2 regions of the Butyrivibrio sp. TB genome follow, and region 1 is predicted to be linked to the other one. Evidence: predicted binding sites of a transcription regulator. Region 1 holds the regulator's gene; the other holds the start of a gene.

Region 1 (4,428 bases):
CTATAGAGCCACTCACCATATCTGCAAGCGCCATTCCCATGAATGTTATAACAGGGATCATGGCATTCTTAAGAACATGCCTGTACAGAACCCCCCTTGTAGTATTGCCCCTACTATAAGCTGTCCTTGTATAGTCTTTGGAGATCTCTTCTATCACGCTTCCTCTTAAGAGCTTGACACACATAGTGATCTTTGGGAGAGCTATTGCAATAGCAGGGAATACCAGATATCCAATAAACCCCCAGAAATCTTTCTTGTAGGATATAAAGCCGCCCGGTACGAAGAGCTTTAATGACAGTCCGAATATAAGAGTAAGTATTATACCTGAGAAAAAAGGCGGTATAGCCATAATGATCTGATCCATCACCACCACAAACTTGTCTATAACACTACCCTCATGCCTTGCAGTAAATATCCCCAGAGGAATTGATATAAAGAACATGAGCAAAAATGCCATAACCGCAAGCCATATTGTAATCGGTATCTTATCCATGATAAGCGCAGATACTGATCCATATGAATAGGAGGTACCAAGATCTCCCTGAATGAAACCAGTGACCCACCTAAAATATCTTACGTATATAGGATCATTAAGTCCCATCTCCTGTCTTAACATTGCAAGCTGATTCTGCGTAGCCTCCGTTCCCAAAATCCTCGTTGCAGGATCTCCGGGTATTAAGTTAAAAGCAAGGAACACCAGAATGGATACTACAAAAAGAGTAAGGATCATCATCCCGGCCTTCTTTAATATGTATTTCACTTGTTGATTCTCCTTAAAAAAGGGCCCGACTTCCAAAAAGTCAGACCCTTTTAAATGTCGGATTTTTCAGATTATTCCGCAAGCTTTATCTTGGCTATATCCTGTACATAAAGCGGATAGAAAGTATAACCTGTATACTTACTGCTAAGAGCTACAAACTCAGGAAGATCCTGAATGTAAATAGCAGCCGCTGTCTCGGAAAGAATCTTTTCACACTCTTTATAATACTTGACCTGCTCATCATCATCAACTGTTGCCTGTGCTGCAGCAAAAGCCTTGTCATAATCAGCATTGGCATAATTGAACATATTGTTGTGTGCATCTGAAGTATAACGGTATAAAAGTGCAGAAGCATTCAAAGTAGAAGCATCAAAGCCAACTATTGTAGCTTCATAATCTTTGTTATTATATACTTCTTCAAGCCAAGTATTCCACTCTACCTTCTTGATATTGGCTGTTACGCCTATAGCTTCGAGCTGTTCTACTACTACCTCTGCAGTATCAATGTGAGGTGTGTAATTAGAAGGAACCTTAATAGTGAATGTGAATCCATCAGGATAGCCTGCCTGTGCAAGGAGCTCTTTGGCCTTGTCTATATCCTGATTATAAGTATCATTTAATGACTCGTCAAAATATTTTCCAAAGGAAGGGAACATAGCAGAGCCTATCTCAACACCGGCGCCGCCTGATACAAAGTCCATGATCTCCTGAGGATCTATAGCATAGCACAGAGCCTGACGTACAAGCTCATTATCAAAAGGTGCTACAGCATTGTTGACATAGAGTGCCTGTACCAGGTTCATCTCACCTTCATAGATATCGAATGCATCTAAAAGCTGATCTGCCTGATCACTTGTGATACGAGCGTACATATCAATAGATCCGCCTTCAAGATCAGTAACAATATTGTCAGGGTTAGCTTCTACCTTGAATTCTACGTTTTTGATATGCGCAGCATTGTCAGTATCCCAGTAATCATCGAACTTCTCAACTACAAGATTCTCAAGAGCTGTACGGGATACGAACTTGTAAGGGCCTGTTCCGATAGGATTGTTCTCAACATCTTCACAGTCTGCAGGCATGATAGCAACTGTACAATAACTGATGAACTCAGAATTAGCCTTAGTAAGTGTAACCTTAACATGAGTATCATCAACCTTCTCGATAGAATCAACTATTTCGAATACAGAAGCACCTGTATCCTTGTAACGCTGTAGTGATGCTACTACATCATCTGCAGTAAGAGTCTGTCCATTATGAAACAGGACATTGTCTCTGATTGTAAATGTATATTCTGTTGCATCATCTGATACATCATATCCTGATGCGATCGCAGGATTAAGATTACCATTCTCATCAGGCTTAACAAGGCCTTCAAAGATATTGAACAGTACTTCTCTGGTTCCTGCTGACTGTGCTATGTGGGGATCAAGGCTGTCAAGATCCTGAGGAATACCTACAGTGAACACTTCATCAGAATCAACGCTGCTGGTCTCCTGCGTGCCCTCCTGAGCATTCTGTGATTCCTGAGCATTCTGTGATCCTGTCTCATCATCCTTCTTGGCGCAACCTGCAAGCATAGCAGCTGCCATTGTCAGTGTGCAAACAGCTGCAACTCCCCTTCGCAGCATGTTACCTGACCAAACTTTCTTTTTCATAATATCACTCCTTTTAATCATATATCTTCACTAATACTTTTGATCATAGTATTAGTGCTAATCCTAAACTCAATCTTGTTGCCATTGTAATACCAATAAAGCTTATCTATACAGATGTATACAAGGTTTATCAAGCCTTACCGGGGGCCTCTTTGTTCATTACATCCTTAAGCTCATCCATGAATGTGTTGATATCCTTGAACTCACGATATACAGATGCAAATCTGACATAAGCTACAGGCTCAAGATCTTTCATCTTGTTCATAACAAGTTCACCAATCTCACGGCTTTTGATCTCACGCTTCTCCATGTTGAAGATCTCTGCTTCTACGCTGTCCACAAGCTTTGTGATCTGCTCCGCACTGACAGGTCTTTTATGACAAGCCCTCAGAATACCTGCTTCTATCTTAGATCTGTCATATGGTTCTCTGTTATTGTCTTTTTTAATAATGATAATTGGAATCGTTTCAACCTTTTCATAAGTTGTAAAACGCTTGCCACAGGAGTCACAAATACGTCTACGTCTTATAGATGTGTTGTCGTCAGCCGGACGGGAATCGATTACTCTGGTTTCGTCTTTACCGCAAAACGGGCATTTCATAACAGTGTCCTCCCTTTGATGATATTAATTTCGAAAAACGCTTCAGATGCAGGCACCTGAAGCGTTTAAATTGTTAACTGATTCGCTGATATTTATTTCTTCTGTAAAAACTCAGGAATTTTAAGCGACTTAGGTTCTACAGTAGACCTTACACTGCTATCACTGCGGAAAAAAGTTCTTGATGTTGTAGGTGCCTCTGCTTCAACCGAAGGCTCAACAGGTGTAGGCTGCTGTACAGCAGGCTGTACCTGAGGTGCCATAGCCTGAGGATTAACAAAAGGCCTTGGCTGAGGTATAGATGCAGGCTGCATTGGTCTTACAAATGGCTGTGAAACCTGTGGTCTAGGAGTCACACTCGCAGCACCCTGCATCTGAACAGATGCCTGATTAGCAGCCTGTCTATTCTCTGCAGGAGCGGCTTTGGATATATTCATAGTCTGAGCACGATCTTCAATTCCTGTAGCAATAACTGTGATGTTGCATGTATCAGACTGAGACTGATCATATACAGCACCAAAGATGATATTGGCTCTCTCACCGGCAAGTTCCTGAACATAACTTGCAGCATCAGATGCATCAGCAAGACCGATATCACCGGATACATTGATGATAACATCAGATGCACCGGAAATAGTAGTATCAAGAAGAGGACTTTCAACAGCAAGCTTAACAGCATCTGCAGCCTTGTGATCGCCTGTTCCTGTACCAATACCGATATGTGCGATACCCTTGCCCTTCATAGCTGTCTGTACGTCAGCAAAGTCAAGGTTGATAAGACCAGGTACATTGATAAGATCGGTAATACCCTGAACAGCCTGCTGAAGGACTTCGTCAGCCTTCTTAAGAGCATCGGGCATAGATGTACGACGGTCTACTATCTGTAATAATTTATCATTCGGGATAACAATAAGAGTATCTACGTTATTCTTAAGATTTTCAATTCCCATAAGGGCATTCTGCATTCTGGTACGTGCTTCAAAGCTGAAAGGCTTTGTAACAATACCAACCGTAAGAATTCCCATATCTTTAGCTGCCTTAGCAACTATAGGAGCAGCACCTGTTCCGGTTCCGCCTCCCATTCCGCATGTAACGAATACCATATCAGCGCCCTTGATAGCACTGTTGATATCCTCCACGCTCTCTTCTGCAGCCTTCTCTCCAACTTCAGGTTTAGCACCAGCTCCCAATCCTTTAGTGAGCTTCTCTCCGATCTGCAGAAGTTTTGGTGCCTTACATAATTGAAGAGCCTGCTTATCTGTATTCATGCCGATAAACTCGACACCGGTAACGTTCTCGTCAACCATTCTATTAACAGCATTGTTGCCTGCACCACCAACTCCGACTACGATGATTTTGCACGCAGCTTCAGCCTCATTCGACTTGATTTCCAGCAAAACAACTCCTCCTTC
Region 2 (4,428 bases), on a different contig from region 1:
CAACTTCACGCTACGCGTAGTTTTATTGTTAACGCACATGAGGCCGGATCTTAAATCCGGCCTCATGCTCCCCATACCACTATTTCCATACCGAGTATACCGCAACTCGTTACGAGATAATAATCCTTTGACCTGTGAATATCATAACTTATTCACAGTTTTGGGTATTCTTTTTTAAAAAGAGTTTTTAGATCTTTGCAAAGATCTTATTATACGTTAACTGTTTCTTCTGCCTCTTTTGTTTCAGGTACTAATGTTTCATTGGATACATGCAGAACTCTTTCCTTGATCTCCTGAGTACGTCCCTGATTCCAGTACTGAGTTCCGATGTAGCCGCAGGTACGTCTTGCAACATTCATCTTGTCCTGATTACGGTTGCCGCAGTTAGGGCACTCCCATACAAGCTTACCATCCTCGTCATTGACGATCTGGATCTCTCCGGTATAACCGCAGCACTGACAGTAGTCTGACTTGGTATTAAGTTCTGCATACATGATGTTCTCGTATATATACTGCATGATAGAAAGAACCGCATCGATGTTATCCATCATATTAGGAACTTCTACATAGCTGATAGCTCCACCGGGTGATAATGCCTGGAACTCTGACTCGAACTTGAGCTTAGAGAAGGCGTCTATCTTCTCAGCTACATGTACGTGATAACTGTTGGTAATATAGTTCTTGTCTGTAACTCCGGGGATCATTCCAAATCTCTTCTGGAGGCACTTTGCAAACTTATAAGTTGTTGATTCAAGTGGTGTTCCATAAAGTGAGAATGAGATATTGGTCTCTTCTTTCCACTTAGCGCACTTATCATTGAGGAACTGCATAACCTTAAGCGCGAACTCCTTGCCATCTGCATCTGTATGAGATACACCCTTCATGAACTTGGTACATTCATATAGACCGGCATAGCCAAGGCTTATTGTTGAGTAGTTACCAAAAAGAAGCTTGTCTATTGTCTCGCCTTTTTTAAGTCTTGCAAGTGCGCCGAACTGCCAGAGGATAGGAGCTACATCACTTGGAGTTCCAAGGAGCCTTTTATGTCTGCACATAAGAGCTTCATAGCACAGCTGAGTTCTTTCTTCCATCAGCTTCCAGAACTTATCCTCATCCCGGCCTGAAGAGCAGGCTACATCAACAAGATTTAAAGTAACAACGCCCTGGTTGAAACGTCCGTAATACTTGTGGGCACCATTTACTCCAAGACCCTCTGTATCAGGTGTAAGGAAAGATCTGCATCCCATGCAAGGATATACATCGCCGTTTTTGTACTCACGCATCTTCTTGGCGGATATATAATCAGGTACCATACGCTTAGCTGTGCACTTGGCTGCAAGCTGTGTGATGTGCCAGTATTTGGAATCAGGAGTTATATTATCTTCGTCAAGAACATATATAAGCTTAGGGAAAGCCGGAGTGATATAAACACCCTTCTCGTTCTTAACTCCCTGTATACGCTGTTTGAGCATCTCTTCGATAACTGCTGCAAGGTCGTCACGAAGCTGTCCTTCCGGAACCTCATCAAGATACATGAATACTGTGATGAATGGAGCCTGACCATTGGTTGTCATCAGAGTGATAACCTGATACTGGATCTCCTGAACACCGTCCTTGATCTCCTTACGAACACGCATCTCAGCGATCTCGTCAATCTTCTCGTCTGTAGCCTCAATACCGGCCTGCTCAAGTTCCATACGAACCTGCTTGCGGAATTTCTGACGGCTTACATCTACGAAGGGCACGAGATGTGAAAGTGTGATCGACTGTCCACCGTACTGGGAGCTTGCGATCTGGGCTATAGCCTGAGTTGCGATATTACATGCAGTTGAGAAGCTCTTTGGAGGCTCGATAAGAGTTTCAGAGATAACGGTACCATTCTGCAACATGTCTTCAAGATTGACCAGACAGCAGTTGTGCATGTGCTGTGCAAAATAATCTGAATCATGGAAATGGATGATACCCTCTTCATGAGCCTTGACTACTTCAGGAGGAAGAAGGAAACGCCTTGTGATATCGCGGCTTACTTCGCCTGCCATATAGTCACGCTGAACACTGTTAACAGTAGGATTCTTGTTGGAATTCTCCTGCTTAACCTCTTCGTTATTGCACTCGATAAGTGACATGATCTTATCATCAGTTGTATTGGACTTACGCATAAGAGCATGCTGATAACGATATGTTATGTATTTACGTGCAACATCATTGCTGCCGGCATCCATAAGTGCGTTCTCTACAAGATCCTGGATCTCTTCAACGTTAGCTGCACGTGTCAGATTATTGCACTTAGCTTCAACCTCTTTCTCAATGCGGATGATATCCTCATCAGAAAGACGCTTATCCTCAGTGACAGTGAGATTAGCCTTCTTAATAGCCGCAATTATCTTGCCACCATCAAATATAACCTCTTCGCCACTTCTTTTAATGATTTTCATGGAGCCCCTCCTAGTCCCTTTTTATTAATGCACAGCAAAAAAGACAAACCAGTCCCTATCACGGTTCCAAAACACCCGCCTGATCACTTCATGCTGATATAATCACTTAGACCATAGATCTAAGATTTTATTTATTTGGAAAAATAAATTGTACTTGAAAAATTTTGGAAAATATATAAGTAAAACTATCGTGAATTGATACTTAATTACTATATATTGTGTTTACACATAAATGTTAATACAAAATGTGGGCATTTTCAAGTGGTTAGAGAAACTTTATTCCGTGTAATATTGCACAAAATTAAGACGATTGATGTATAAAAAGCATCTGCCTTACAGGTCTCTTACCGCTTCCAGCCTATTATGCATGCGAAGTACATGATTTAGTAGATTTTTTTCAGTTATCGGATTACCGGACACAAAATATTGTGTTTCTATATCATGAAGCATACTATCCGTATCTGAAAATGAAACTCTGGCTGCCTCTCTGGCATTATATTCAAGGCCGCATACATCGGCCAGATGTCTTATAGTACCGACATTACCATCTATAAGATGGATATCGTCACCAAAAACCTTCTTGTAAGAAGGCTTGAAATAATTGAAATGTGTGCACCCAAGTACAAGAGCCTGATATTTGGACAAGTCAAAAGAAGCAAACTGTTCGTGGATATACTCGTCTACTTCAGGACCTTCAAACTGCTCATTTTCTGCAAATGTTACAAGGTGCGGCATAGCCAGAAGATCTACTCTGTGATCCTCATCAACTCTCTCAAGAAGATGTGAAAGCTTCTTCTCCCTTATAGTCACAGGAGTAGCGATAACAAGAATACGCTTTTTGGAAGAAGTCTCCTCCACTGCAGGTTTTACAGCAGGTTCCATACCAAGAATAGGAAGAGAAAACTCTCTTCTAAGATCCTCTACAGCTACGGCAGTTGCAGTATTACAAGCTATGACAATAGCATCTGCTCCCTTATCTATAAGGAATCTTGTGATGTGCCTTGCATAATCTTTGATCTGGTCCGAAGTCTTAAGACCATAAGGAACATGATCAAGATCTGCATAAAAAAGATATTCAGTTGCGCCAAGTCTATGGTATGCCTCGTGTAATACCGAAAGGCCTCCAAAACCCGAATCAAAAATTCCTATCTTCATACGATCACTCTTCTTTGCCTGCGAAATCATGCTTGAAATGTCACAAATGCTTGTATTTAAAGCCTTCTGGCATAGAAATAGAGGCAGTAACTGCTGCCTCCGTTTCTGTCCTCATTAATAATATTCTATTCCACAATCAGTGACAATGTATAAAAGTGCTGAAATGTTATTCTGATTAATCCTAACCAAAAAGCACTCAAAAAGCCGCGCATATGGGCATATTCCAAAATACACCAGAAAACGGTTTTACGTTAAGATTAATTTATTATTGTAGTTTTGACGATTCTGTCCTTTTTCTTTGTGTATCTTACTGTGTAATATTTTTCTGACATTATTAAAAACTTCCCACTTGTACATACATCCCGCCCCTGTAAAGGCTTTTGGGATGCCGGTATATCCAAGCACAAATCTTTAGTTACTTAGTCTCTGACAGATAATCCTTGGAACAATAGTAGTACTGGCCCTCGTAGTAAACCTTGGCCCAGCCATTCTCTTCACCTACAAGTGTAAGCTCTGTTCCGGCCTGTACTGACATAGCCTTGTTGGTATCAGTCTTCTCAGGGGACGTTCTAAGATTAAGTCCATTGGTAGTATATACGGTTGTTCCGGATACAGTCTCCTGTGTATTAGTTTCAGACTGCCCCTGAGACTCCTCTGCTACTGTGTTATCACCTGTATATGCAAATTCATCTCCGGCTTCCTTCTCATTTGCAGGGTCATTGACTTTATTAAATATGAACATGATAGCAATCACGATTATAAGAATAGCGGTAAAACCTGCAAGGATCTTGGTGATAACAGCCATCTTGTCCTGGCCGCCTTCCATATCCTCTTCGTA

What was found. Region 1 encodes NrdR, which represses ribonucleotide reductase genes. Its sites were predicted from a motif close to CACAANATNTTGTG; they were not measured.
Region 2: the regulator NrdR is predicted to act here: its motif matches at 2,643-2,656, upstream of nrdD (anaerobic ribonucleoside-triphosphate reductase).

Annotation. Positions count from the first base shown of each region.
Region 1 is NZ_FOER01000003.1:108,406-112,833, forward strand. It holds gene BMX21_RS02855 (ABC transporter permease) at 1-760, opposite strand, end outside; gene BMX21_RS02860 (ABC transporter substrate-binding protein) at 832-2,418, opposite strand; gene nrdR (transcriptional regulator NrdR) at 2,549-3,019, opposite strand; gene ftsZ (cell division protein FtsZ) at 3,112-4,413, opposite strand.
Region 2 is NZ_FOER01000018.1:65,737-70,164, forward strand. It holds gene nrdD (anaerobic ribonucleoside-triphosphate reductase) at 210-2,435, opposite strand; gene murI (glutamate racemase) at 2,769-3,590, opposite strand; gene BMX21_RS12595 (SH3 domain-containing protein) at 4,006-4,428, opposite strand, start outside.